DNA from 4 places in the Nonomuraea maheshkhaliensis genome. Region 3 is predicted to be linked to each of the others. Evidence: riboswitches for the same ligand, from Rfam matches in the RefSeq annotation. Region 3 holds a riboswitch; each other region holds the start of a gene.
The links. Region 3 has a riboswitch for cyclic di-AMP ahead of ABFX54_RS23990 (coiled-coil domain-containing protein). Riboswitches for the same ligand answer to the same signal wherever they lie in the genome.
Positions count from the first base shown of each region.

Region 1: another riboswitch for cyclic di-AMP. It lies ahead of ABFX54_RS31600 (CHAP domain-containing protein); the one in region 3 lies ahead of ABFX54_RS23990 (coiled-coil domain-containing protein).
Region 2: another riboswitch for cyclic di-AMP. It lies ahead of ABFX54_RS42460 (C40 family peptidase); the one in region 3 lies ahead of ABFX54_RS23990 (coiled-coil domain-containing protein).
Region 4: another riboswitch for cyclic di-AMP. It lies ahead of ABFX54_RS39620 (hypothetical protein); the one in region 3 lies ahead of ABFX54_RS23990 (coiled-coil domain-containing protein).

Region 1 is NZ_BAAAMU010000056.1:33,607-40,625, reverse strand. Features, by position in the region: gene hemC (hydroxymethylbilane synthase) at 955-1,941, shown strand; gene ABFX54_RS31615 (hypothetical protein) at 1,985-2,581, opposite strand; gene ABFX54_RS31610 (hypothetical protein) at 2,717-3,190, shown strand; gene ABFX54_RS31605 (hypothetical protein) at 3,497-3,880, shown strand; gene ABFX54_RS31600 (CHAP domain-containing protein) at 4,221-4,922, opposite strand; cyclic di-AMP (ydaO/yuaA leader) riboswitch at 4,935-5,071, opposite strand; gene ABFX54_RS31595 (Gfo/Idh/MocA family protein) at 5,189-6,142, opposite strand; gene ABFX54_RS31590 (aldo/keto reductase) at 6,249-7,019, opposite strand, start outside.
Region 2 is NZ_BAAAMU010000102.1:70-7,088, forward strand. Features, by position in the region: partial or broken gene ABFX54_RS42450 (NYN domain-containing protein) at 1-528, shown strand, start outside; gene ABFX54_RS42455 (C40 family peptidase) at 612-1,586, shown strand; cyclic di-AMP (ydaO/yuaA leader) riboswitch at 2,124-2,289, shown strand; gene ABFX54_RS42460 (C40 family peptidase) at 2,363-2,884, shown strand; gene ABFX54_RS42465 (gluzincin family metallopeptidase) at 3,040-4,068, shown strand; gene ABFX54_RS42470 (M48 family metallopeptidase) at 4,278-5,540, shown strand; gene ABFX54_RS42475 (glycosyltransferase family 4 protein) at 5,537-6,658, shown strand; gene ABFX54_RS42480 (carbohydrate ABC transporter permease) at 6,655-7,019, opposite strand, start outside.
Region 3 is NZ_BAAAMU010000035.1:69,692-76,710, forward strand. Features, by position in the region: gene ABFX54_RS23970 (GNAT family N-acetyltransferase) at 1-1,116, opposite strand, end outside; gene ABFX54_RS23975 (PP2C family protein-serine/threonine phosphatase) at 1,235-2,350, shown strand; gene ABFX54_RS23980 (response regulator transcription factor) at 2,495-3,094, opposite strand; gene ABFX54_RS23985 (M50 family metallopeptidase) at 3,248-4,552, shown strand; gene ABFX54_RS23990 (coiled-coil domain-containing protein) at 4,621-5,577, opposite strand; cyclic di-AMP (ydaO/yuaA leader) riboswitch at 5,583-5,724, opposite strand; gene galT (galactose-1-phosphate uridylyltransferase) at 5,793-6,872, opposite strand; gene ABFX54_RS24000 (DeoR/GlpR family DNA-binding transcription regulator) at 6,869-7,019, opposite strand, start outside.
Region 4 is NZ_BAAAMU010000086.1:32,972-39,990, forward strand. Features, by position in the region: gene ABFX54_RS39580 (DUF4032 domain-containing protein) at 1-569, shown strand, start outside; gene ABFX54_RS39585 (NAD(P)-dependent oxidoreductase) at 599-1,201, opposite strand; gene ABFX54_RS39590 (winged helix-turn-helix transcriptional regulator) at 1,256-1,606, shown strand; gene ABFX54_RS39595 (roadblock/LC7 domain-containing protein) at 1,746-2,123, shown strand; gene ABFX54_RS39600 (hypothetical protein) at 2,127-2,927, shown strand; gene ABFX54_RS39605 (roadblock/LC7 domain-containing protein) at 2,957-3,331, shown strand; gene ABFX54_RS39610 (hypothetical protein) at 3,370-3,741, shown strand; gene ABFX54_RS39615 (alpha/beta fold hydrolase) at 3,785-4,630, opposite strand; gene ABFX54_RS39620 (hypothetical protein) at 4,695-5,261, opposite strand; cyclic di-AMP (ydaO/yuaA leader) riboswitch at 5,445-5,577, opposite strand; gene ABFX54_RS39625 (DUF5302 domain-containing protein) at 5,743-5,943, opposite strand; gene ABFX54_RS39630 (class I SAM-dependent methyltransferase) at 6,037-6,657, opposite strand; gene ABFX54_RS39635 (rod shape-determining protein) at 6,729-7,019, shown strand, end outside.

The sequences.
Region 1 (7,019 bases), on a different contig from region 3:
GCAATTCGCGAGCCGCCTCCGGCGCGCGGCCTTGCTCCGGCATCGCGTCGAGGATCCGGCCGAGCGTGCGGCGCCGGATCGTGCTGACAGGCCACGCCCGGGCGGTGGTCACGGCCTGGGCGAGTGTTCCCGGCGCCTGGGTGTGGTGGGCGAAGCCGTGCTCCCCCGCGGGGCGACTCGGCGGGATCGACGGCGTCAGGGCGGCGAGGCGTCCAAGCCCATCTCCTCGTTGGTGGGGTTGGTGGAAACTCGCGTCCCAACATCCACCCCCTTGGATGCGCTCCCCGAATTCTCTCACCATGGCACTGCGCTTCCTGCCGGAAACGCGAAACTCCTGGACGGTGCGTAAGCCCTGATCAGAAAGGCCGCCGCAGTGAATTCCGGCATAGCCCTCAATTCGGCCGACGCAATTGAGTTCGCCGGGTGGTGTCCGCAATGAGCCTCATTGATCGGGACCCGACCTTCGCCCGACGAGACGCCGTGATCGGGACATGGCTGGAGCTGGACTTGCGTGATCGTCAACTCGCCGTGTCGCGGCTCAGCTTTCCCCAGTGGGCGATCTCCTACGCCGTCGCTCAGGCCGGCCCTCCGCGCCCGGCGTCATCGCACCACCCACTCGAGGGAGACACCTTCCGTGACCGCGAAGAGCGCAGACGAGAGGCCGGCCGCGGTCGGGCCTCCGCATCTGCGGATCAGTCTGTGGGGCATCGGGCTCCACGGCGGCGTGTCCGCTCTGTGGAAGGCCTCGACGGCCAGCACCACCAGGACCATGGGGCGGCGTCGTGAATGACGTCCTGATGGGGCTGTATCCGGTCGTCCTCATCTTCGGTGCGAAGCCGGTGATCGACTTGCTGGAGCGCGCCTGCGAGCCCCGAACCGCAGACCAGGACCACCCTCGGCTAGCGTCGATAACCGCACGTATGCCACCCGTCAGCGGCCGACCGGAAGACCACCATGACCGATGCTCTGCAAGACGCGTTCCCCGACCGGCCGTTGCGGATCGGGACGCGTAGCTCGCCCATGGCGCTGCACCAGGCCGGCGGCGTACGCGACCGCATCCAGAAGCGCGTGCCCGGCCTCGACGTCGAGATCGTGCCCATGACCACCACGGCCGACCTCTGGCCCGGCGACCTGTCCGAGCTGGGCGGCAAGGGCCTTTACACGAAGGAGATCGACCGGGCTCTCATGGCCGGCCGGGTGGACATCGCCGTGCACTGCATGAAGGACGTGCCCGGCGACGTGCCGATCCCGCCCGGTCTCGCGTTCGGCGCCTACCTGGAGCGTGACGACGTGCACGACGTGCTCGTCACCCGCGACGGCACGCCCCTCGACAAGCTGCCCGCGGGCTCCGTCATCGGCACCAGCAGCGTGCGCCGCCGCGCGCAGCTCCACATGGTCCGCCCCGACCTGCGCGCGGAGCGCATCCGCGGCAACGTCAACAGCCGCCTCGGCAAGCTCGACAACGATCACACGTACGCCGGGCTCATCCTGGCCCGCGCCGGTCTGCGGCGGATCGGTGCCACGGGACGGCACGTCGAGGTCCTTCCGGTGGAGTTCGATCCAGCGGACGAGGGCGTCGTGTCCATGGTGCCCGCGGTGGGCGCCGCGGTGATCGGCATCCAGGCGCGGCAGGCGGACGTCCCGATCATGCGGCTGCTCGACGAGCTCAACCACCCGGCGACGGCCGCGCACATCCTGGCCGAGCGGACGATGCTGCACCTGCTGCGCGGCCACTGCAACAGCCCGATCGCCGGGTACGCCTCGACGGCGGAGGACGGCCTCATGAGCTTGTCCGGGATGGTGTTCGACCGTGACGGCTTCACGTTCGTCAGGACCCACATGCGGGGTGACCCCGCGGATCCCGCCACGCTCGGCTCCCGCGTCGCCTCCGACCTGCTCCACCAGGGCGCTCGCGACCTGATCACGGCGACCCGCAAATGAGCACCTGACTCACGATGACCGCCGGGAAGTGACCGCCTGGATGTCAGCGCGCCCGAGCCCTTCGGCGTGCCCATGCGATTCCTGCCAGTACGACCGCCCCGGCCAACGCGGCGATCACCATGACACCGGTCCTGTCGGGAGCGGGCGGGGATGCGGCTTCGACCCGGACAGGGGTCCCGAGGGCGGTGATCAGTTCGGGGGTGAGCGGTCTCATGCCCTGGGTGCGGTCGGAGAGTCGCAGCGGCTGGTCGCCGGTGGGCAGACGTCTGTTGCCCGAGCACAGGCTCGTGCTCAGCTCTGAGCCTCGGGAACGGGCGAACACCAGATAGCGAGCGCCTTCCACGAACTTGTACCCGCAGGCCGGCCCCTCCGCCTTGGTGATGACCTTGAACTCGGCGGTCGGCGTGCCCTTGTAGACGTGGTCGGCACGGAGGCTGGCGGTGACGGAGCCGCCGTTCAGCACCGGTTCGTCCACACGGACGTCCGTGACGGTAGCGGAGAAGACGGCCGTCGCTCCGCTGACCTGTTGCCGGGGCTTGGGGATCGCACACGAGCAGCCCGAAGCGGCGGTCGCCGGACCGGCGGTGACCAGGAACAGGGCCGTCGCCATGGAGAAGGCCGCGAGCACACGCATCATCATGCCCTGATGACGTACGGCGGACGTGATCGGTTCGACCGGTCCTATCCGGGTCTGGCCTGTCCGGTGCCGCGGCGTCCCCATGCACCATCTTCGGGATGATGTGCGCTGGGAGCGACCGACTGTGGAGGAGTCCTGTTGAGCGAGACGGTGCCGGTGATCTCCGGTGACGCGATGTTCTGGGCCTATGACGTGGCGCTCGCGGTTCTCTTCATCGAAGCGGCCCGAGCCGGGGCGGAGGAGCCGGTGGATCTCCGGCCCTCGTGGTGGCCGGAGTTGGAGCAGGATCTCCGCACACACGCGTTGGCCGGCAGCAGTTCCGCGGTCCTACTGGACGGTTTCAGCGAGGGCCAGCGGCAGGCGCTCTTGCGCTGCGTCGTGGAGGCGGCTCGACGGATCGAGGCTCGCGGTGGCGTGGACCGGGCCGAGGTCTCGAACTGGCCCGAGTTGGAAGCCGGCTTCCTGCGTGGTGCGGAGCACATCGGCGCGGCTCCGATTGTCGAGCTGGCAGGGGCTCTGGTCGATCTGGTTGCCGGCGCCCTTCCTCCCGCTCCGGCCGGGCGGCATTGGTACTACGGAACGCCAGTAGGAAGGATCCTGCAGGGCGATTAGGGGCTGTCTCCCAGCTAAACGCCGGCACATGGTCACAGGAACCGCGGTCGGCTAATCTCGCCGGGCCCCAGCGGGCCAGATCACCCGTACGGGCACCTCTCGCCGCCGCGCCTCTGACGTTGGATCCGCTTACCACCTGTCGTGTCACGGAGGCGATGTCTCATCAAACAAGCGGATCGTGGAGAAGGCGAGCAAAGCTGGCCAGGAAGTTCAAGGCTTTCAGGACCAGCGGCGGAGGCCCTGCGGGAGCCCGAGCTTGGCTTGTCACCGGCGACCGCTGCGCTGCCGCGCATGGACCAAGCGGCCATGATCGAGACCTGGCGTCACCTCCTGGACCTTGCCAAGTCCTGGGTGCTGTTCGCCCACGGTACCTGCGTGATCTTGATGGAGCCGGCGGCGGATCTCCAGCAGCAGGCGACCTCCCTTCTGCGGGAGTACGGTCCCGTTCGCCCAGGCACACCGGCCGGAGACTTCAACATCACCGACCTCGACGACGCGCCCGGCTGGGTCGTGACCGGCCACCACCCCGATATTCTCACCTACGTCGATCCCAGTGAACTGGAGAACCACGACGACTTCACGGTCGGCCTCTTCGGCCGCGGCAAGCGTGACCGGGACGGGCACGATCTGGCCGTCATCCACGTCGAAGACAAACGCGCCCAGTGCGGCAGACCGCCTGTTCACCAGTGACAACGTGTTCGTCCCCTGGTGTGGGTCGTGCGCGATCTATCAGGTCAGCCACTGCCTCGCGTCGGTGGGTGCATTGGTGGCCCCGACTTCTACTGACGACACCTGGACCCGTCCGGTAGTCAGGGCAGGTGGTTTGTGGCGAGCGGAGCGAGCGGGGGGTCGGGGGATCGAAAGGGGGCGGGCGCCCCCTCGGGGAGTGCTGTCTGGAACCTCGTGGCGCGAAGCGCCCCCGTGTGGAAGGCCTTGCAGTTGCCCCCGAAGCCCCCGCGCGGGCGTCGTACCTCCGGAAAGGCGCGAGCGCGCGCCCCTCGTGGGGCGCGCGCTCGGGTGGGCGGGTTTGTCAGGCGGCGTATTCCGGGTAGCCGTAGCCGACGACCTGCGACTTCGGACGGACGCGCTCCTCGACCCGGCCGTTGCCGGTGTTGCCTTCGATCGTGGAGATGGTGCCGTTCTGGTTGTCCTTCACGACGAAGCCGACGTGCTGGATGTCGCTGAGGGACTTGCTGCCCTTCCAGGAGAAGAAGACCACGGCGCCGGGCTTGGCGACGTCGCCGAAGCGGTGGTTGGCCCGGAACCACTTGGCGTGGGCGACGGTGTAGGCGTCCCAGCCGACCTGCGGGCGGGCACCGGTCTGCTCGCCGACCCAGGAGACGAACATCGCGCACCAGGCGGCGTTCAGGTACGCGTTGCGGTTGCCGCCGTCGCGGGCGATGGTCTCGGCGGCGCGCTTCGAGTTGGCGTACCACTGCTGGTACTTGGTGCCGCCGCCGGCGGCGTTCTCGGAGGTGCCGATCTGGGCCTTGGCCAGGGACAGGACCTGGTCGGCCGTGACGTTGACCTTGGTCTCTTCGCTCCTGTCACCGGCCTTGTGGGCGGCGGTGGCGGAGTCCGGGTGCCTGGCGGCGGTGGCCGCGGCTACTCCGGTCGCGGTGTCGGCGTTGGCCGCGAGAGGGGCGCCGAGGGCGGAGGCCAGGATGGCTCCGCCCAGGAGGGCGCGGGTGATGCCGGTTTTGGGCGCAGCGGTAAGACGGTACTTGGCCATCGAGGGGGTTGCTCCTTGCTTCCATGCCGCTTACCGGGTTAGCTGACGGGTTCGGGCGTGGAAGCTGCCCTACGGCACCGGAGTGCCGATTCACCCCAAGGACATGGGTCCCCGGTTCCGTACGAAGACGGATTCAGCGGTCACAGGACGATCCTGTGATCTTTCGTGCGATGGTCAGACATAGCCGGACAAACCGGGCGTATGCCTCAAGATGCCTCATAAGGTAATACATGAGGCAAGAGGATTACAAATCCATAAAAGCGCAGTCAGGTGAGTTGTCTGCGCGCGTCGGCCAGAAGTCCCATCATGGCAAGGGATTCATCAAGCGGCATGATCGACGATTCGGTCCTGCCTTCGGCCGTGGCGGCGCGGACTTCGCGAAGCTCCCCGGCGTATCCGTTGTCCGCCGGATCGAGAACGTGCTCTTCCGGCTCCATGGAGGGCCCGGTGAGGAGGATCCGCTTCGGCGCCCAGAACGGCGCCGGGATGTCCGCCCGCATCTGAGTACCCACAACACTGGCCATGTTCGGGTAATTCCCCAGCAACGAGGCCGCCACGAGAGCGTGCCGTCCGCCGGGGTAGAGCAACGTGCCGGCCGCCTCCGCGTCCACTCCGGTCGGGGCCAGGGAGCCGGTGAAGCTGAGGCCCGAGGGCGTGCCGAGGAGCAGCTGAGCCAGGCTGAACGGGTAGATCCCCAGGTCGAGCAGGGCGCCGCCGCCCAGCTCCTGCGCCCACAGGCGATGCGCGGGATCGTACGGGGCGGCGAAGCCGAAGGTGGCCTGCACCGAGCGGAGCTCGCCGAAGCGCGGATCGGCCGCGATCTGCTGGATGAGGGGGTTGAACCGCATCCACATCGCTTCCATCAGGAACACGCCCGCCTCGCGCGCCAGCCGCACCATCTTCTCGGCGTCGTCCACGGTGGCCGCCAGCGGCTTCTCACAGAGCACGGCCTTGCCGGCGGCGATGGCGGCCTCGGCCACCTGGAGGTGCTGGGCGTGCGGGGTGGCCACGTAGACGGCGTCGATCGCCGGATCGGCGCACAGCCGCTCGTAGGAGCCGTAGGCCGACTCCGCCTCCAGCGTCGAGGCCAGAGCCTGCGCTCTGGCCAGGTCTCGTGAGCCGACGGCGCCCACCCGCATGCCCGGTTCGGCGGCTATGGCCGCCCCCACCGTACGCGCGATGCCGCCGGTCGCCGCTATTCCCCAGGTGAATTCTCGCACGCCGCAGATCGTACAGGAAAGGTAAAAATATGGTTATGTGGGGATAAATCGGGCCAGCTCTGAAAGCCCCCCAAGCCTCTCCCGTCACAAAGCGGTGAACCGCCAGTCATGTCACGTTGAACGTGTCAGGATCCGGCCCGATGCGCTGCCCCCTGTTCATCGCCCCGATGGCCGCCATCGTCTCCGGGTCGAGAATGAAGTCGAAGACGTCGATGTTCTCCTTGATCCGCGCCGGAGTGACCGACTTCGGGATGACCACGTTCCCGAGCTGCAGGTGCCAGCGCAGCACGATCTGCGCGGGCGTCCTGCCGCACTTGTCCGACAGCACCGTCAGCGCCGGGTCGGTGAGCAGCCCTTTGCCCTGCCCGAGCGGGCTCCACGCCTCGGTGAGGATGCCGTTGGCCTCGTGGAAGGCGCGCAGCTCCCGCTGCTGCAGGTACGGGTGCAGCTCGATCTGGTTGATGGCCGGCGTGATGTCGGTCTCGTCCATGAGCCGGGTGAGCGTGGCGACGGTGAAGTTCGACACGCCGATGGCCCTGACGCGCCCGTCGCGGTAGATCCGCTCCAGAGCCTTCCACGCCTGGACGTACTTGTCCTGCCGCGGCACCGGCCAGTGGATGAGGTAGAGGTCGATGTGGTCGAGCCCCAGCCGGGTCAGGCTCTCGTCGAAGGCGGCCTCGGCGCGGTCGTGGTCGCCGTTCCACAGCTTGGTGGTGACGAACACCTTCTCGCGCGGCAGCCCGCTCGCGCGGACGGCCCGGCCCACTCCTTCCTCGTTGCCGTAGGCGGCGGCCGTGTCGATGTGGCGGTAGCCGGTCTGGAGCGCGATGGCGACCGCCTGCTCGGCCTCGTCGGCCGGCACCTGGAAGACGCCGTA
Region 2 (7,019 bases), on a different contig from region 3:
CGCCGTGAGCTGGCCCTGCCCACCACGATCAGCCGGCCCGCCGACTCGGTCGCGGCCGTCACCGGCGAGCGCCCCGGCGTGCGCGGCGTCCCCGCGCGGGCCCTGGCCGACGACGACCCGCAGCTGCTCGACCAGCTGCTCGCCCTGCCCCAGGTGCACCTGATCATCGACGGCTACAACGTCACCAAGACCGGCTACGGCACCCTCACCCTCGCCGACCAGCGCAACCGGCTCATGACCGGGCTCGGCGGGCTGGTGGCGCAGACCAGGGTCGAGGTGACCGTGGTCTTCGACGGAGCCGAGCTCAACGCCCCCGTGCAGGTGGTGGCCCCTCGCGGCGTACGGGTGCTGTTCAGCGCGCCGGGGGAGATCGCCGACGACCTCATCCGCCAGCTCGTCCGCGCCGAACCCCCAGGCAGGGCCATCGCCGTGGTGTCGTCGGACCGCGAGGTCGCCGAGTCCGTCCGGCGGATGGGAGCCAGACCCGTTCCGTCGGGTTTGCTGCTGCGCAGGCTCGGTCGCGCCTAAGTTACGAAATGGCGGTTTAGTCGAACCACACCCGCCACTTCTGTACTATTTCGCCCCAGATATAATCCCTGGGAGGCGACACAGTGAGGTTTGGCCGGGTGCCGGTGGCCACGGGTCTCGCGTTCGGGCTGATGCTGATCCCCATGGGGGCGGCCACGGCTGACCCCAAACCCACGCTCGCGCAGGCGAAGGCCAAGCTCGACAAGCTCAACGACAAGGCCGACAAGGTCGTCGACCGCTACAACACGGCGACCGAGCGCTACAAGAAGGCCAAGTCCACGTACGGCGAGCTCAACGCGAGCTACAAGCGCAAGCTGGCCACGGTCGCGGACCTGCGGGCCGAGGTCGTCGGCATGGCGGTCTCCAGCTATCAGGCCGGCAACGACGTCACCTCGTGGCCCGGCATCTTCGGCTCGCCCAACCCGCAGGACATGCTCGCCGGGCTGGCCCTGGCCGGGCAGGTCTCGCAGGAGAAGGCCGAGAAGCTGGCGGCCTTCGACCGGGAGAACCGGGGCCTGAAGGTCGAGCGGGGCAAGGCGCAGAAGGCGCTGCAGGACGCAGACAAGGAGCGCGACGCCGTCGAGAAGGAACGCGCGGAGATCCTCAAGCTGATCAAGGACCAGAAGAAGCTGCTGGAGAAACTGGGGGCCTACAACCCGGGCAACCCCAACAGCGTGGGCCTGAAGTACACCGGCCCCGCCTCGGGCAGCGCGGCTGCGGTGCTGCGGTTCGCGTTCGCGCAGGTGGGCAAGCCGTACCGGTTCGGCGCCACGGGGCCGAGCTCGTACGACTGCTCGGGGCTGACCCAGGCGGCCTGGCGGGCGGCCGGGGTCTCGCTGCCCCGTACGACGTGGCAGCAGTGGGCGTGGGGGGCCAACCGCAAGGTGGACCTCAAGTCGCTGCAGCCCGGTGACCTCATCTTCAGCGCGGGGCTCGGGCACGTCAGCATCTACGCGGGCAACGGGCAGATCGTGCACGCGCCGCAGACGGGTGACGTCGTCAAGGTGGTCAAGCTCTCGTCGTACGGCAGCACGCTGGTGGGGGCCGTGCGTCCGTAGCGACTGGTTTCCTGTCCCGTCGTCCGGCCGCTCTCGGCCGGCGGCGGGATTTTTTCCGCCTCTTCCTACTATGGATCATCGTTCACGAGGCGGAGTCGCGTTTTGGAATCGCCTCGCGGCCTGTGCCGATGCCTACGGCCGCCGCCGTACATATCCGGAAATCTGCCGCGACTGTCCCTCAAGCCGGTCAGAAGTCCCGGGAGCGCTCCCGGGCCCCGAACGCGTGATTTAAGCGGGAAATCTGTGACATAAGCGACAACTTGGGCCTGACAATCTTGGGCTCGCACAAGTGTGAGCAGGGTCACATTTCCATAACATAACCTGGTGTTCCAGCAGGGGTTTCGAATCTGACAAAGTCCTCTGTCTGATCTTTACAGCCGGGCTCACGCTTTGCCGATCCTTGAACTTCCGGCGTAGCTTCTGGCGTCGTCGCGGTGCACAAGCCATGGCCCCGCGAACCCGCATCGGTCCCCTCCCGATGTGCGACAGATAGAAATCCGCCGGTCGTTCCCCGATATCCCCATGTCATTTCACCGGGGCTTCGACCTGCCGAATCCGTGCAGCCAGGAGGCACGGAGCCGGGGACCCAGCGATCCCACGTTTCCCCAGGGATCAGGGGTGAATCGGCGCGCGTATCGCGCCGTAGGGCGACTTCCAGGCCCGAATCCGTCAGCTAACCCGGTAGGCGTTCGTGGAAGACACAAGGAGAAATCCTGTCCAGCTCCCTGCATAACCCCCGTCTGTCCCGCCTTGCCCTGAGTGGCGTAGCGCTCACCATGACCGTGACGGCCGGAGGTGCCATCCTCCTTGCTCCGACGGCTCAGGCGGAGACGACGAGCGAATCGACCGTCACGACGGTGAAGGCGGAAACCACCGCCAAGACCTCGAAGAAGGTCACGGCCGCCCAGCGAAGGGCAGCCAAGGTCGCTCGGCAGCAAGCGAAGGCCCGCAAGGCCGTCGCCGTGGCCAAGAACCAGATCGGTGACCCGTACCGGTACGGAGCCACAGGACCTGGTTCGTTTGACTGCTCCGGTCTCGTCCAGTTCGCCTGGAAGCGAGCCGGAGTGAAGCTCCCGCGGGTGGCGAGCAGCCAGTTCGCCCGCATCAGGAACAAGATCTCCTGGCGGCAGTTGAAGCCCGGTGATCTCATGTTCTTCAACGGGCTCGGCCACGTCGGCATGTACGTCGGCAAGGGCAAGATGATCCACTCGCCTCGGACAGGCGAACGGGTGCGCATCGACAAGCTGGGCGGTTGGCGCCGGTCGTCATTCGTCGGCGCGGTCCGTCCCGGCATGTGAAGAAGCCCCGCCCGGATCCACGGAAAGCCTTCCCGGATCCGGACGGGGCTCTCGCACGTCCAGGGCCGCCCACGGCCCGTCCCCGGCCCATCCGCGGCTCGTCCCCGGCCCTCACAGCGCACCTACGGCCACCCACCAGGCACGTACAAGACCCCATGGCACGTCCCGATGGCGCCCCCGACGGGCCGGGCGGCCGGAACGGCGGTGCGGACCGGGCCGGTGAGGGCGGCGCCGGCTCGGCCGGGATGAAGTCCGTGCGGGTCCGGCTACGATCGGGCTTCGTGTCCGAGCAGGTGAGCCGACGAGCCGTGGTGGCCTGCCTGCTGCTCATCGCCTCCGGCGGCGCGCCGCTCCACGACTCCCCGATCCTTCCCCCGGAGGCGCGCGACCTCTGGCCGGGCCGCGGCACGGTGATCCGCCGCGGACGGCTCTCCACGGTCGTGGGCTCCGGCGCCAGTAGCGGCGGTGAAGACGCCCGCGGCGCTGCGGACGACGACAAGGGCGGCGGCAAGGGCGGGGACGGCAAGGACGGCGGCGGCAGCGGTGGCGGCGGGCTGGAGGAGCTGGCGGTGAGGGCCGACAGGGCGGGGCTCAGGGTCGCCCGAGTGCTCGGCAGGCCGGTGCGCCCGCTGGTGATCGTGCCGGATTCCGCCCAGGAGGCCGCCCGCCTGGCGCGCGTGGCCCGGGTCGACGGGCTGGCCGCGATGGCGGACGGCGGGCGCGTGATCGTCGTTCCCGAGCTCTTCGCCACCCTCACCCCCACCGGCAAGGACGTCGTGCTCGCCCACGAGCTCACCCACGTCGCAGCGGGCACCGACGGGCTCCCGATCTGGCTGTACGAAGGGTTCGCCGACTACGTGGGCTACCGCGACGCCGGGCTGCCCGTGACGACCGTCGCCGCCGAACTGGCCGCCGAGGTGCGCGCGGGACGCCTGCCGGACGCGCTGCCCGGCTCCGCGGACTTCGCGGCGGACGGCCGGGACCCGGCGCGGCCGGCGCGCGCGTACCAGGAGGCGTGGCTGGCGTGTCGCTTCCTCGCCGACCGGTTCGGCGAGGAGACGCTGGTGAGGCTCTACCGCGCGGCCAGGACGACAGGCGCCGACCGGGCGCTCGCCGCGCGGGGACTCACGGTCGCCACACTGACGGCACGGTGGCGCGCGTACGTGCGGGATCAGCTCGGGTGAAGGGGAGCCAGATGAGCGAACGGCAGGACGCGGAGGACTCACCGAGGCGGGACGAGCCCCCGGACGCCGCCACGACGGCGGTGACCGCCACGAACCCACCCGGACCCGGCGACACCACCTCCGCCCCGGAATTCGTCCCACAGCCCGCCCCAGGGCCCGCTGGCGCTGGAGAGACGCGTGGCAGGCCGTACGGAGGGGAGGAGGGAGCTGTGGGGGAGCGGGAGCCGGATTCCGGCGGCGGCCTCGGGCGGCCGGCGGCGATCACGCTCGTGCTGCTCGGCCTCGCCGTCCTGGCCGTGGCCGCGTTCAGCACGCCTTGGCAGGCGCTGACCGGCGGGCCGCCGGACCCGTCCCGCGACTTCACCGCCGCCCAGATCGCGAAGGCGCGCGCGTTCGACGCGGTCACCAGCCTGCCCGCCTACCTCTCGCTCGCCCTCACCCTCGTCTTCGCCGGCCTCCTCGTCGCCACCCCGTTCGGCGCGAAGGTGACAGGGCGGCTGAAAGGCCCGTGGTGGCTGCGGGTGATCCTCGGCGTCGTGCTGATCACCGCGATCACCGAGCTGGTCAGGTGGCCGCTGGGCGTCTGGTACGAGACGATCCTGCGCGACTACGGCCTGTCGGTCCAGAACTGGTCGAGCTGGGCGGGGGACCGGCTGAAGAGCATGGGCGTGGAGGCGTTGCTGCTCTGCGTGATGCTGCTGGCCCTGATGGCGCTGGCCCGCAGGGTCAGGCGCTGGTGGATCCCGGCGGCGGCGGGCGCGTTCGCGCTGACGGTGGCGGCGTCGTTCGTCTATCCGGTGGTGTTCGAGCCGATCTTCAACGACTTCACCCCGATGCGGCCGGGCCCGCTCCGCACCGAACTGCTGGAGCTGGCCGAGCGCGACCGCGTGCCGGTCGAGGACGTGCTGGTGGCCGACGCCTCGCGCAGGACGACGGCGCTCAACGCGTACGTGTCCGGCTTCGGCGCCACCCGGCGCATCGTCGTCTACGACACGCTGCTGCGGGCGCCCGAGCGCGAGGTCGCGCTGGTCGTCGCGCACGAGCTCGGCCATGCCAAGCACGACGACGTGCTGCACGGCACGCTTCTCGGCGCGCTCGGGTCGGGGCTGGGCGTGATCGTGCTGTTCCTGCTGTTCGGCACGGTACGGCGGCGTACAGGCGTCACCTCGATCACCGACCCCCGCGCGGCCGGCGCGCTCATGGGCCTGATCACCCTCGGCTCGGTGCTCCTCGGCCCCGCCCAGAACCTGATCAGCCGGCACGTCGAGGCCAGGGCCGACACCCACGCGCTCGACCTCACCCGGGACCCGGCCACGTTCGTGGCCATGCAGAAACGCCTCGCATTGACCAATATTTCCGACTTGTCGCCGGATGCGGTGGAATATGTGCTCTATGCCTCCCACCCCTCCGCCCCCCAGCGCATCGCGCTGGCCCGCTCCTGGGCCGAGCTGAACGGCGTCCCGCGACCGTGACCCACCCCGCGAGCGGCCGGCCGCACAGCGTGCTCTTCGTCACGAACGACTTCCCGCCCAGGCCGGGCGGCATCCAGTCGTTCGTGCACGGGCTGGCGCTGCGCACGCGGGACGCGGTGGTCTACGCCCCCGCCTGGCCGGGCAGCGCGGAGTTCGACCGGCGCCAGCCGTACCGGGTGGTCCGGCATCCGACGCGGCTGATGCTGCCCACCCCGGCCGTCGCCCGCACGGCGGCCGGGCTCGTGGCCGAGCACGGCGCGCGGACCGTCGTGTTCGGGGCGGCGGCCCCGCTCGGGCTGCTCGCCCCCCGGCTGCGCGCGGCCGGCGCGCGGCGCGTGGTGATGCTCACCCACGGCCACGAGGCGTCGTGGGCGAGCGCGCCGGGCTTCCGCTCGGTGTTGCGCAGGATCGGCGCGCACGCCGACGTCGTCACCTATCTCGGCGACTACACCCGCGAACGGCTGATCGCCGCCGTCCCGGAGGCCAAGCTCGTCCGGCTCGCGCCCGGCGTGGACGTCGAGCAGTTCCACCCCGGCGCGGCCCCGCCCGGTCTGCGGGCCGCGCTCGGACTGGCCGGCCGGCCCGTGGTCGTGTGCGTGTCGCGCCTGGTGCCGCGCAAGGGCCAGGACCGGCTCATCAGAGCCTGGCCGCACGTGCTGCGCTCGGTGCCGGACGCGGTGCTGCTGCTCGTGGGCGGCGGCCCGTACCGGCGGACGCTGGAGCGCCTGGCGGCCGGGCGCGAGTCGATCAGGTTCACCGGCACGGTTCCGGCGGCGAGCCTGCCCGGCTACTACGCGGTGGCGAACGTGTTCGCGATGCCGTGCCGTACCCGGCTGAAAGGGGTGGACGTGGAAGGGCTCGGGATCGTGTTCCTGGAGGCGTCCGCGAGCGGGCTGCCGGTGGTGGCGGGCGCGTCCGGCGGCGCGCCGGACGCGGTGCGGCCCGGCGACACCGGGCTCGTGGTCGACGGCGAGAACACAGGAGAGGTGGCCCAGGCCGTCGTGGAGCTGCTGAGCGACTCCGCCAAGGCCCGCAAGCTGGGCCGGGCAGGGCGCGACTGGATCATCCGGGAGTGGGCCTGGGACCAGGTGGCCGCCCGCTTCCACGCCCTGCTCTAGCCCTTCGTCGAGCCCAGCGTCAGCCCCGCCACGAACTGCTTGTGCAGCAACTGGAAGACGATCAGCGTCGGCAGCGCCACCAGCATCGACCCGGCGGCCAGCAGGTTGTAGTCGGTGAAGAACTGGCCGCGCAGGTTGTTCAGCGCCGAGGTGACGGGCAGCTTGTCGCCCGACGACATCAGCACCAGCGCCCACAGGAAGTCGTTGTACATCCAGGTGAACTGCAACGTCGACAGCGCCGCCAGCACCGGCCGGCACAGCGGCAGCGTCAGCCGCCAGTACCGCTTCCACACCCCGGCCCCGTCCACCAGCGCCGCCTCGGTGATCTCCTCGGGGATCGTGCGCATGAAGTTCGCCATCA
Region 3 (7,019 bases):
CAGGCCGTCGCCGAGGTACGCCGAGCCCAGCGAGGCCACCGGCAGCGTCACGTCCGGCTCATCCTCGACCGGCACGCACTCGGCGCCCGACGAGCCGGCGGTCAGGCGCCAGCGCCGGGCGTTCCACGGGCACATCTCGTCCTCGACCTCGATCACCAGGTCGACCGGCGTGCTGTAGGAGCGCGCGGACAGCGCGGGGCCGACCTCGACCAGGCGTACGTAGAGCTCGTCCGCCCAGCTCGCGCGGAGCTGACGGGAGTCGGCCAGCAGCGCGATGAGCGGGTCGTCGACCGGCCGGCCGCCCGACTGCACCTTGGAGACCAGGTCGCGGTCCAGGACGCTGCGCCAGAGCAGGGCGTAGGCGGCGGGGTCGGTCGCCTCCAGCTCCTGGAGCTTCACGGTGCCGTTCGGGATGCCGTTGTCGTCCCAGGCCGACTTGAGGCGGAACAGCGCGTAGCCGCGCACGCCCCGGTCGTCCTCGGCCAGGATCGAGCGCCACGGGCCCGCGCCCTGCTGGTCGGCCTCCTCGTCGGCCAGGAGGCTGTTCCAGAAGTGGTCGTTGCGCTCGTACCGGCCGGGGCGCTGCGGGACGACGGAGGCGAACAGCTTCTCCAGCTCGGGCCGCACGTCGGCGGGCTTGACCACCCTGAGCCTGAGCGACGGGTCGGAAGGGGCGCCGGGGACGAACGCCGACTTGTGGGTGTCGATCTGGAAGAACAGCTCGCTGGAGGCCCTGCCGTAGCCGTACCGGCCGTAGATGAGCGCCTCGGAGGCGTAGAGGGCGGCCACGAACTCGCCGCGCGCCCGGATGTCGTCGAGCTGCCTGCGCATCATCGAGGACAGCACGCCGCGGCGGCGATGCGAGGGAAGCACGCTGACCGCGGTCACCCCCGCCACGGGCAGTCGTCCGCCGGGAACGGTCATCGCGAAGCTGTAGATGCCGGTGACACCGACGATCTGATCGCCGTCGAAGACGGCCAGCGTACGGTCGAACTCGGTCTCGGCCTTCCACCGCTCGGCCTGTGCGGGGTGTGGCGTCCAGCCGAACCCCTCCTCGAGCACCCGGGTGTAGGCCGGCCACTCTGACTCGTCAATCGGACGGATCGGATAGGTCATCCGTCCAAGGTAGGAGCGGGCAAAGGGGGACGGCCACCCAATATCCGTGCTTAATGATCAAGGCGTTGGTCAAGTGGGCTGCCCAAACACGGGTCAGACCGATACAGTCAGGCGCATCATGAGTTCCCGACCAGCGCCGCTGATCCCGCCACGGGTCCGTGCGGCCCTGATACGGGTGCCCTTCCTGGTGCCTGTCGTCCGGTTCGTCCGGAGGGTGCTGCTGGCCCGCGACCGCAACCTGCTCATCACCCTGATCGTGCTCGCGCTCGTCATCGGGGTCCTCGCGGCCGAGGTCTCGACCGAGTGGTTCTCGCCCGCCCTGCTCATCCTGGTCACGCTCATCGGCGGGCTCCAGCTCCGGCTGGGCAGCCTGGTCAAGCTGCTCGTCGGGGTGGGGGCGGCGCTCGGCTACATCGCCGTCAACCTGGGCGTGGGCCGGGTCGGCCTCGGGCTCACCGTGACGATCGTGTTCACCACGGTGCTCGCCGTGCTGATGGCCCGCACCCGGGGCAAGCTGGGCGTGCAGGGGCTGCGCGGCGACGCGATGCTGCTGGAGCTGCGCGATCGGCTCAGGAGCCAGGGCGAGCTGCCCCAGCTGCCGAAGGACTGGGGCGGCAAGGTCGTGCTCAAGCAGGCGGGCGGCTCGTCGTTCGGCGGCGACTTCCTGGTCTCCATGCGCGACGGCAACTCCGTCGAGATCGCGCTGGTCGACGTCTCGGGCAAGGGCGTCGACGCGGGCACGAGAGCGCTGCTGCTGTCCGGCACGTTCGGCGGGCTGCTCGGCTCGGTCGAGGACTTCCTGCCCGCGTGCAACGCCTACCTGCACAGGCAGCGCGGCGACGAGGGCTTCGTGACCGCGGTGCACGTACGCCTCGACCTCGACACCGGCGACTACACGATCACCTCGGCCGGGCATCCGCCGGTGGTCAAGTTCGACGCGGGCACGGGCAACTGGCAGGTCGCCACGGCCAAGGGCGTGGTGCTCGGCGTGGTGCCCGACCTGCACTGCGAGCCCGACAGCGGCACCCTGCGCCGGGGCGACGCGCTGCTGCTCTACACCGACGGGCTGATCGAGCAGCCCGGGCGCGACATCGACGCCGGGCTCGACCGGCTGCTCGGCGAGGCCGAGCGGCTGCTGCCCTCGGGCTTCCGCGACGGCGCCAGGGCGCTGGTCAACGCCATGGCCTCAGGGCACAACGACGACTGCGCGCTGGTGCTCATCTGGCGTCCCTGAGCCGCCGACCCGTGACCTTTTACACGGTGCGGTCGTGACAGCGTTCACTGGCAGCGGGTGCGTGCGGCTGGCAGGCTCTACGTGTTCGGGTCCCGGCGGAGCGGCGCGGCTCCACCGGGTCCCGTCACAGGCTTGAGCTCCCGCCTACAGCCAGCCGGAGTCGCTCGCGATGCGTACCGCGTCGAGCCGGTTCCGCGCTCCGGTCTTGCACATGATGCGCGACAGATGATTGCGTACGGTCCCCACCGACAGGAACAACTCGTCGGCGATCTCCGTCGAACGAGCCCCGCCCGCCGCGGCCCGCAGCACGTCGAGCTCCCTCCGGGTCAGCGGGTTGGTCGCGCACTCGAGGGCGGCCACGGCGAGCTCGGCCTCGATGGCCCGCCGCCCGGCCGCCACCTGCCGGATGCCCTCGGCCAGCCGCTCAGGCGGCACGCACAGGCTCATGAAGCCCAATGCGGCGCCGGCCAGGGCCGCGCGCACCTGCGCGGGGTTGGGCGCGGCCGACAGCAGCAGCACCCCGCACCCTGGCACGTGCTCGGCCAGCGAATCCGCAGCCGCGGGCTCCCCGGGCAGGTCGAGATCGACCACCGCCACGTCGGCCGCGGCCGCCCGCGCCGCGCTCACCGCCTCCTGAGCGTGCCCCGCCTCGGCGACGACCCGCAGGCCAGGCTCGGCCGCCAGGGTGACGAGCAGGCCACGGCGCACCAAGGGCAGGTGCTCGGCGATCAGTATGCGGATCAAGACGTCCCCCTCCGTCGTTCTCCCAGCGTGATCGCTTGATCGCGCACTGTCAATGCCCGTCGGAACCGGTAAGCCGTACGGTGTGGCGAGTTCGACTACTCTGGGGCTGTCGGACCCTTCGTCTGTCCTGTCGTCTGCCGGGAGCACACCTCGATGAACTGGCTCTACGTCGTGGGGATCATCCTCTTCCTCCTCGGTCTGATGGTCTCCATCGCGCTGCACGAGCTCGGCCACCTGGTGCCGGCCAAGATCTTCGGCGTCAGGGTGACCCAGTACATGGTGGGTTTCGGCTCCACGGCGTGGTCGCGGCGCAAGGGCGAGACCGAATACGGCATCAAGTGGATCCCGTTCGGCGGCTACATCCGCATGATCGGCATGCTCCCGCCCCGCCCCGGCGACGAGCCGGGCAAGCTCAGGAGCACCGCCACGGGCCCGTGGCAGGGCCTGATCGAGTCGGCCCGCGACGCCGCGCAGGAAGAGGTGCGGCCGGGCGACGAAGACCGCGTCTTCTACCGCAAGAAGTGGTGGCAGAAGGTCATCATCATGTCCGGCGGCCCGGCGATGAACTTCGTGCTCGCCTTCGTCTTCTTCAGCATCCTGCTGGTCGGCATCGGCCTGCCCGCCTGGGCCCCGATCGTCTCGCCCGAGACCCACACCTGCGTGATCCCGATCTCCGAGCAGCGCGCCCAGTGCGCGCCCGGCGACAAGCTGACGCCCGCCGCCCAGGCCGGCATGAAGCCCGGTGACCGCATGGTCTCCTTCGACGGCCAGAAGATCGGCTCCTGGGACGACGCCACCCGCCTGATCCGCTCCCACGGCCCCGGCCCGGTGCGACTCGGCATCGAGCGCGACGGCAAGCCGATGACGCTCAGCGTCACGCTCATCGCCCAGGACCGGCCCAACCTCGAAGACCCCGAGAAGATCGACAAGAACGTCGGCTTCCTCGGCGTGCTGCCCACCGAGGTCATGGAGAAGCAGAGCCTCGGCCAGGTCGTCGGCTACATGGGCGAGCTGACCGCCCGGGTGGCGGGCTCGCTGCTCAACCTGCCGGAGAAGATGGTCGGCGTCTGGCACGCGGCCTTCTCCGGCGACGAGCGCGACCCCGAGGGCCCGGTGGGCGTGGTCGGCGCTGGCCGCATGGGCGGCGAGATCCTCGCCTCCGACCTGTCCACCGAGAAGAAGATCGCCATCTTCGTCAACCTGCTGGCCGGCTTCAACCTGGCGATCGGCATGTTCAACCTCATCCCGCTGCTGCCGCTCGACGGCGGTCACGTCGCCGGGGGCCTGTGGGAGGGCATCAAGCGGGCGTACGCCAAGGTCATGAAGCGGCCGGAGCCGGCCTACGTCGACATCGCCAAGGTGCTGCCGCTGACGTACGCGCTCGCGATCGTGATGATGATCATGGCCGGTCTGCTCGTCTACGCCGACCTGGTCAACCCGCTCACGCTGACCAACTGACGCCCCCTGAACATGACGCGGGGCCCGTGCCGTCTCCTCGGCAGGGGCCCCGTTCGGCTTTCCCGGCGTCAGTTCATCGAGATGTGCACGTGGTCGAAGTGGTTCTCGGTGATGCTGCCGCGGTTCGACATCGTTCGCCAGCCCGACCCGTGGTTGATCCGCTGCTTCCAGATCACGTACTTGACGCCCAGCTTGCCCTTGTTCGCCAGCGCCCAGTCCGCCAGCCGGTCGCCGAGGGCGTTGTTGGCCGCCGACGGCATCGAGCCGCCCGTGCTCATCATGAAGTCGCAGGCCCGGCCCAGCGGGTGCTCGCCGCTCGCGCCCGCGCGGAAGCAGCCCACGGAGAACGGCAGCGCGAAGTTCTTGGCCACCTGGGCCTTCATCAGCCGCGTCCGCGGGGTGATGTGGTCAGGGCCGGACGGCAGTTGCGGCGCCCACGAACCGTCGGAGTTGCGGCCCGTCGCGAACGGCACCAGATCCTTGAGCTTGTCCTCGATGTCGTCGATGACCTTCTCGGCGTCGTCGCGCTGACTGTCCACCTCGGCCGCGTCGGCCTTGATCCTGGTCGCCAGGGCGGCGGCCTCCTTGCTGGCCTTCTCCTTGTCGTCCTTGGCCTTGGCCACGCTCTGCACGACCGCCTGCTGCTCGGCCGTCAGCTGTTCGAGCAGGGCGGCGCTGCTGCCGCGCTCGGGGGTCATCAGGAAGGGGAGCGAAGGATCGGCGTTCTGGTAACGCAGGCGGGCGATCTCGGCGACCCGCTGCTCGGCCGTGGCCAGCGTCTGCTCGGCGGTGGCCAGCCTGGCCTTGGCCGCCTCGGCGGCCTGCTGGGCCTTGGCCAGCTCGACGCGCCTGAGGTTGTACTTCTCGATGAGCTTGTCGACCTTGGTGTTGAGCTGTTTGAGCTGCGCCCGGAGCTTCGCCTCCGAGGGTTTGGGGGCGGCGGACGCCGGAATCGCCGGAAGGACGGCGACGGCGGCGGCGGTGATCAGACCGATGGCAAGAGTCGCGGGGGACGAAGCCGCCACGTAGGTGTTCCTCTCCCTCTGCCGGCCGGGTTAGCTGACGGGTTCGGGCATGGGAGTGCGCCCTACCACCGAAGCGGATTCACCCCAGGTGCGGTTTCGGGTCCCCGGCTCCCGGGCCACGCGCCCGGGATTAGGCAAGCGACGGCTGTTATGGCCGGTGCTTATGGGGATATTAGTGGTAGATCACGAGTCATGCGACCTTAAGAGGAAATCAATTAGTGATCTACTTGTGATCGAAGCATGCGCGCCGCCTCCTCCGGCAGCACGTCGTTGACGAAGGCGCCCATCGCCGACTCCGAGCCGGCCAGGAACTTCAGCTTGTTCGGCGCCCGCCGGATGCTGAACAGCTCCAGGTGCAGGTAGGCCAGCTCCCTGTCCTGGCGTACGGGCGCCTGGTGCCAGGCCGAGATGTACGGCATCACCACGCCGAACAGCCCGTCGAAGGCCCGCAGCACCGAGGTGTAGAGGGGGGCGAACGCCGCCCGCTCCTCCTCCGTGAGCGCCGCCAGGTCCGGCACCTGCCGGTGCGGATACACGTGCACCTCGAACGGCCAGCGCGCGGCGGCCGGCACGAACGCCGTCCACAGCTCGTTGGCGGCCACCACCCGCGTCCCCGCAGCCCGCTCGGCCGCCAGCACGTCGGCGAACAGGTTGCCCGGCCCCCGATGGCGGGCAGCCGCGCCGAGTTGCAGCTTGGCCTTGGGCGTGACGTACGGGTAGGCGTAGATCTGGCCGTGCGGATGGGCGAGCGTGATGCCGATCTCCTCGCCCCGGTTCTCGAAGCAGAAGACCTGCTCCACGCCGTCGATCCCGGAGAGCTCGGCCGTGCGGTCGGCCCACGCCTCCATGACCAGCTCCACCTGGGCGTCGGAGAGCCTGGAGAAGGAGGAGGAGTGGTCGGAGGTGAAGCACACCACCTCACACCTCCCCACGCCCGGACGGACCTCGCTCAGTCCGCCCACCTCCTGATAAGTCCCGAAATTTGTGGAGAAAGAGGGGAAGCGGTTCTCGAACACCACCACGTCGTAGTCGTGCGCCGGGATCTCCGTCGACCGCTCGTCCGACGACGGGCACAGCGGGCACTCCGACGTGCCGCCGGTCGGCAGGAACGTACGCGTCTGCCGGTGCCCCGCGACCGCGATCCACTCCTCGGTCAGCGGGTCGTAGCGCAGCTCGGAGGCCACCGGCCGGGGGTCGAGCGTCCGCCGGTCGATCGCGCTCCTGTCGGCGTCGTCCCGCCGGTCGAAGTAGATCAGCTCCCGGCCGTCGGCCAGATGGGTGATGGTGCGCTTCACTGCGAGCCCTCCGCGATGATCAATTGCCCGGCCCTTTCGGCCAGGTCGGTGCGTGCGTCCTCGGGCAGCCCCGCGTCGCTGATGACCACGTGGGCCTCACTCAGCTCGGCGATGGTGCTGATGCCGACCGTGTTCCACTTCGTGTGG
Region 4 (7,019 bases), on a different contig from region 3:
TGGCCCGCTACCACCGCCTGTGGAACGAGATCAACGAGAGCGAGATCATCGAGGAGGTGGACTGGCACCGCGTGGAGCAGCGCATCAGGCGGCTCAACCTGCTCGGCTTCGACGTGGCCGAGATGATGGTGCGGCGCAAGGTCGGCACCGGGCGGCTGATCGTACGGCCCAAGGTCGTGGACGCCGGCCACCACCAGCGGCGGCTGCTCCGGCTGACCGGGCTCGACGTCGAGGAGAACCAGGCGCGGCGGCTGCTCAACGACCTCGACGGGTTCCGGGTGGCTAAGGGGCTGCGGCACGAGGACGAGGCCATCGTGGCGCACCGGTGGCTGGCGGAGGTGTTCCAGCCGACGGTCGAGGCCATCCCCATGGAGCTGCGCGGGAAGCTGGAGCCCGCGCAGCTCTTCCACGAGTTGCTGGACCATCGCTGGTACCTGTCGGAGCAGGAGGGCGCCGACGTCGGGCTGCCCGCCGCGGTGAAGTCGTACGTGGACAACGTGCTGGTGCACAAGCCCGACGAGCAGGCGCTGCTGCCCGACGAACCTGGCGAGGAACTCGCCGGTCAGTAGGCCCGTCAGTAGGCCCGTCAGTAGGCCCGTCAGTAGGCCACGGTGATGCGGCGGCGCGGGTTGGCGTTCCGCTCCACCTCTTCGGCGATGGCGACGGCGAAGTCCTCGGCCGAGATGTGGCTGTTGCCCTCGTCGTCGCTCAGGAGCTCGTCGCCACCGACCCGGAAGGTCCCCGTACGTTCTCCCGGGGCGATGACGGCGGGCGGGCAGACGAACGTCCAGTCGAGGTCGTCCACCTCCCGGTACATGCGCAGGGCGGAGCGCGCGGCCAGCGACTCCTTCTTGTACTCCTCCGGGAACTCGGGCGTGTCGACCAGGTCGAGGCCGGGGGCCACCTGGAGGCTGCCGGCCCCGCCGATGGCGATCACGCGGCTCACCCCGGCCGCGCGAAGGCCGTCGAGCAGGGCCCGGTTGGCCTCGAGGAACGGCTGCTCGGGCTCGTCCACGTCGCGCGCGGGACCGATGGCGGAGATGACCGCGTCGTAGCCCTTGGCCAGGGTGGCGGTGTCGTGGATGTCGCCCTTGACGGGGCCGCGGCGGCTGAGGCCGGTGACCTCGTGGCCGCGGTCGCTGAGTTCGGCGGCGATGCGCTGGCCGACCATGCCGGTCGCGCCAAAGAGAAGGATCTTCATGCGACCAAGAGTATCCATCGGATACTGGTTACTTCATCGTGCTATAAGTACCTTATGGATACCGGCGATGTCTTCGACCCGAACTGTCCGACCAGGGTGGTTCTGGACAGGATCGGCGACAAATGGTCGGCGCTGGTGCTGCTCTGCCTCGTCGGGGGCCCGATGCGCTTCACCAAGCTCAGGGAGCGCATCGGCGGGGTCACGCCGAAAGTGCTCACCCAGACGTTGCGGGCCATGGAGCAGGACGGGCTGGTGACGCGCGAGGTGTTCGCGGAGGTGCCGCCGCGGGTGGAGTACGCGCTCACGGACCTCGGCCACTCGCTGCACGGCCCGATGGCGGCGGTGGCCACGTGGGCCGAGCAGAATGTCGGCCAAATTCTCCGAAGCCGTGAGATGCATTCATAAATCGTAGAGTTATCCGTACTGGTGGTGTTTTTCTTACCCGTAGCCATATAAAAGCTCAACGCCACCATTCCGCCGCCGCGAGCGGATCACGCCGGGCCCCTACGCTTGCCTCCGTTCCATGAAAGGCGAGGGAGGTCCCGTGCTCGGAATCGACACCTGCCTGGCAGAGGTCATGTCCATACCGGGGGCGCTGGACGCCATGCTGGTCGACCACACCAGCGGGATGGCGGTGGCCTTCAGCAGCGCGTCCGGGGTGGACGCCGACCGGTCGGCGGCGGCGCTCACCGAGGCGCTGCGGGCGACCACCGACGGGCTGGCCCGCACGTGCCCCGGCGACGTCGTACGCATCGATGACATGCTCGTCACCACGGACAAGGGTCACCATCTGCTGCGGCTGCTGGAGACCGTGTTCGAGGGGCCGCTGGTCATCTACGTACGCCTGGACCGGGAACGTTCCAACCTGGCCCTGGCCAGGCACCGCCTGCAGAACATCTCCAGCGCCCTGACGACGAAGTGACCCATGACCAGGCTGGACACCCTCCTGGCCGGCCTGGCCCGCGAGCGCTCCACGGGTGCGCTCCGGGTCGGCAGGAGCGGCACGATCTTCCTCGCGGACGGGCGCGTGACGTACATGGAGTGCGCCCAGGCGCCCAGCGTCGAGCGGCTGCTGGCCGCCAGGGGCCTGATGAGCGAGGCGGCGCTGCGCCGGCTGCGGGACGACGGCGGCTGCGCGCGGCTGATCGAGGAGGGGCCGCTCACGGCGGGCGAGCTGCAGTACGCGGTGCTCGGCGGGGTGCTGGACGCGGCCTTCTTCCTGCTGCCGGTCAGCGGGGCGCGGCCGAAGTTCCGGCCGGGCGAGCGGCACTGGCTGGGCGGGCAGTGGTTCTTCGACGTCTCGGGGCTGGTGCGCGAGTGCGCGCGGCGGCGGGCGCAACTGGCCCAGATCTGGCCGTCGGCCGAGGTGGACACGCTTCCGGTACGCCCTCTGGCCCGGCTGCCCGGCCACGGCGTGACGCTGAGCCGGGTGCAGTGGGAGGTCGTCGTCCGGGCCGATCACAAAGCGACGCCGCTGGAGCTGGCCAAGCAGATCGGGCGGCCGGCGTACCCGGTGCTGCTGGCGGTCAGAAGGCTGGCCGCCTCGGGACTGCTCGCCGAGCCGGAACCCGCCGGCCTGCCCAAACGCGGCCAGCACGAGGCGGCGGGGCGACCGCCGCACGATCCCGGGGCGGCCCCCCAGCCGCTGGGGCCGCCCGTCACGGGCGATCCGACCGATCTGGCGCTGCTGATGCGGCTGAAGAAAGCGCTGGAGGAGCTGTCGTGAGGTTCCCCTCACTCAGGAGGAGGCCACCGGTGGAGCTACGACAAGAGGTGCTGGAGGAGATGACGCTCCTCCGCGGACGTACGCCGGACGTGGCCGGCAGCGTCGCCTGCACGGTGGACGGCCTGCCGATCGCCTGCGACCTGGAGAGCCGTACCGGCGAGCAGATCGCGGCGCTGTCGGCGGCGCTGCTCGCGATGAGCAGGCGGATGCTGGTCATCACCGGCCAGGGGGCCCTGGAGGAGACGCTCATCTCCGGCACCGCCGGTTTCGTGGCCTTCTACGCCGCCGGCCCCACCATCGTCCTCACGGTCCTGGCCGGACCCGGCGCGAACGTCGGGCTGCTGCGGCTGGAGGGCAGGAAGACGGCCGCCGCGGTGGCCGCCGTCGCAGCACGCAAACACTGAGCGGAACCCGTTCAGAACACGACAAGGGAGGAAGAAACATGGCCGGAATGGACGTCTCTCTCAAGGAGATGATGAGCATCGACGGCACGGTCGGCGCGGCCATCGTCGATCACGGCAGCGGCATGGCGCTGGGCACGCTGGGCGGCTCCAAGGACCTCGACCTCCAGATCGCCGCGGCCGGCAACACCGAGGTGGTCAAGGCCAAACTCCGCACGATGGACTCGCTCGGGCTCAAGGAGAGCATCGAGGACATCCTGATCTCGCTGGGCACCCAGTACCACATCATCCGCCCGATCACCGGGCGCGGCGGCAAGGGGCTGTTCCTCTACCTCGCGCTCGACCGCTCGCGCGCCAACCTGGCGCTCGCCCGGCACCAGTTGCGGGGCATCGAGGAGAAGCTGGAGATCTGACAGCGCCGTGGCCCGCGCGCGGCGCGGGCCACGGCTCGCCGCCTCAGGCGGAGGTCAGTTTGGTGATCTCGGCGGTGAAGGCGGGCCAGAGCTCGCGCGGCAGGTCGTGCCCCATGCCGGGGTAGGTCACCAGCCGCGCTCCCGGGACGGCCGCCGCCGTCGCCCGGCCGCCGGCCACGGGGACGAGCGGGTCGGCCTCGCCGTGCAGCACCAGCGTCGGCACGCGCACCCCCTTCAGCCCCTCCGTACGGTCGCCCGACGCCATGATGGCGGCGAACTGCCTGGCCGTGCCCGCCGGGTCGAAGCTGCGGTCGAAGGAACGCCCGGCCATCTCCGTGATCCGCTCGCGATCCAGCTCGTAGCCGGGCGAGCCGATGACCGCCCACCGCTCCACCGCCTGCTCAAGCGCCGACTCGCGGTCGGCGGGCGGGCGGCCCATGAGCGCCGCGGAGGCGGCCTCCGTGGGCGGGGCGACGGACGGGGCGGGGGTGGACATGATCGAGGTCAGGGTCAGCACCCGCTCGGAGTGGCGGATGGTCAGCGCCTGGGCGATCATGCCGCCCATCGAGGCCCCCACCACGTGGGCGGACGGCCAGCCGAGCACGTCCATGAGGGCCGCGGCGTCGTCGGCCATGTCGTCCAGCAGGTAGGGGGCGGGCGCTCCCGCCGCGGGCACGCCCGCGTCGTGGAAGTGGGTGGACAGCCCCACGTCGCGGTTGTCGTACCGGACGACGTGGTGCCCCTGCTCCGCGAGGAGCTCACAGAGCCCTTCGTCCCATTGGATCAGCTGGGCGCCGAGGCCCATGATGAGGAGCAGGGGCCGGCCCTGCGGTGAGCCGAAGCTCTCGTAGGCGATGTCGATGCCGTTCGCGGCTGCGCGGTTGGTCACGAAGACCAGAATGACATTCTGGTCTTGACTCCGCAAAGGCGGACGTCGGGGGTCAGCCCTGGGATCAGCTCTGAGCCTCGTCCTGCGGCGGGGTGGCCGGGTTGTGGTCACGCTCGGCCCACGCGCGGGTCGAGAACGGGACCGGGTAGTTCTTCTTGCCCGGGCCGTCGCCCCACTTGGTGATGACGTAGTCGATCTCGATGTGGCCCTGGCCGCCGACGCCGTCCACGCCCAGCGTGCTGGAGTTGAACCGGCCGCCGGTCAGCTCGGCGAAGGTCTTGGCGTCGAGGTCGAGCATGATGCCCCGGTTGGAGGGCTCACCGGGGCCGCGGTCGCCCACGAAGAAGGGCAGCTTCTTGCCCTTGTACATCACGTACCCCTCGGTCATGAGGGGCCAGCTGGGGCTGGCGGCCAGCCCTTTCTGCATGGGCTTGCCACTGGCGGGGAGGCCGGTGTCGCCGGCGCGGCCCGAGGCGTCGTCCCAGAAGTACGAGGCCGTGGTGGAGCCCTTGAGCAGGACCTTCTCGTCCGTGCCGGTGGCGGCGTGAGCGGCCGGGCCGGCGATGGTCAGCGTGCCGATGGCGATTGCGGTAAGGAGGGTGAGGGAACGCAGGCCAGAACGGGCAGACATGAAAAGGTAAACCCTTCGCGAGGGGACAAGGGAGTTTGCGCCCATGGGGGAATGGCGCGTAGCGGGAAATCACCTGACGTCGCTACGCGATACGCAAAATGACGAGCCTTTGGAGAAGGGGGCCGCTCTAGTAGGCGGCCGGCACGCGGTCCGGGGGTGTGACACGCTGATGCATGGGGTATTCGGTCCTCTCCATCACGCCTACCGGGTTAGCTGACGGGTTCGGGCGTGGAGATGCCCTACCGGCGTGTGGCCGGATTCACCCCATGAGGTGGGTCCCCGGTTCCCTGGGTTCGGGATTCGGCGCCAGTCGGCAGTCTCTTTGGGTAAGGACTAGGTCACCGGCTGGTAATGGCCGTTACTCTAACTATGGAAACGGACATACGCAAACGTTCCACCACGAACAGGTCGAAAGATCTACCTTCGTCCGGGAATGAAGAAGGGGGCACGGGCATGCCGTACCCCCTCGGATTTTTCCGCCTCAGCCGCCGCTCTTGCGCCTGAACGATCTCTTACTCGCAGCCGGACCGTGCGCCCCGTGGATCTTCGAAGGGTCGACGCCCCTGCCACCCGCGCCCGAGCCCGCGGCCTGGCTGCGCTTGCGCTCCAGTGCCTCGCGGAACTTGCGCTTCATCTCGTCCTCGGGAGTTTCGCTGACTTCCGGCTCCGGTGTATCCGCCATGAGGACCTCCAAGGTGTTGGGGACACTGACAGCTTCGCATGACACCGCTTACGACGCGAAACCGGCCTCGAGGCGGTTCAGGCACGGCAACCCTCACCGCTCTCCGGACGCGGTGAAGGCCAGCAGCCGGAACACCGGATCGGCGGCGCCGTCGCGCCCCTGGCCGTGCCCCGCGAACCGGGCCTCACCGCTGAGCACCAGCCCGTGCCCGGCGGCCACCTCGACCACGAGTTCGGCCCGGTCCGGCGGATCCTGCCGCCCGCCGGGCCCGTGCGCGGCCCGCTTGTCGACCGTCGTGACGAACACTCCCCCGGGCCGCAGCACCCGAGCGGCCTCGGCGATCACCGGGCGGGCGTCGTCGAGCAGGTGGAGCAGCCAGATCGTGGTGACCGCGTCGACCGAGCGGTCACGCACGGGAAGCCGGCGCCCGTCGCCCAGGACCACGTCGATCCGGCCGGCGGCCACCCCGGCCATCCCGGCCGAGGCGTCCACACCGAGCACGCGCAGCCCGAGCCCGGCCAACTCCCGGCTCACCAGGCCGGTGCCGCAGGCGATGTCGAGCAGCGTCCCCTCGCCGGGCAGGCCGTGCGCGGCCTGGCCGGCGAGCATGCCCGTGCCGACCAGATCGTGCACGGCCTGGGCCGCTGCTCTGGCGCGGGGAAGGCCGCCGCGGCTTTCGTCGTAGGAGGCGGCCTCGCGGTCGTAGTTGAGCACGGTTTCAGGGTAAAGGGGTTCCTTTGCGTTCCTGGTGTTGCTTTGGAGCGGTCCAGGATAGGGATACGCCAATGAGACTCCTCGGTCGTGACCTCGCGATGGATCTGGGAGCCGCGAGCACGCGGATCTACGCCAGACGCAAGGGCATCGTGCTCGACGAGCCCTCCGCCGTCATGTGTGACGGCCGGACGGGCAAGGTCATCGGGTACGGCGTGGAAGCCGCCGCACTGGGCGGGGGCGGGCGTACGTGCTGGCCGGTCAGCGGCGGGCTGCCCGCCGACACCGAGCTGGCCCGGCGCATGATCCGGCACTTCCTGCGCAAGGTGCACTGGCATCCGTACGCCCGCCCGCGCGTGGTCATG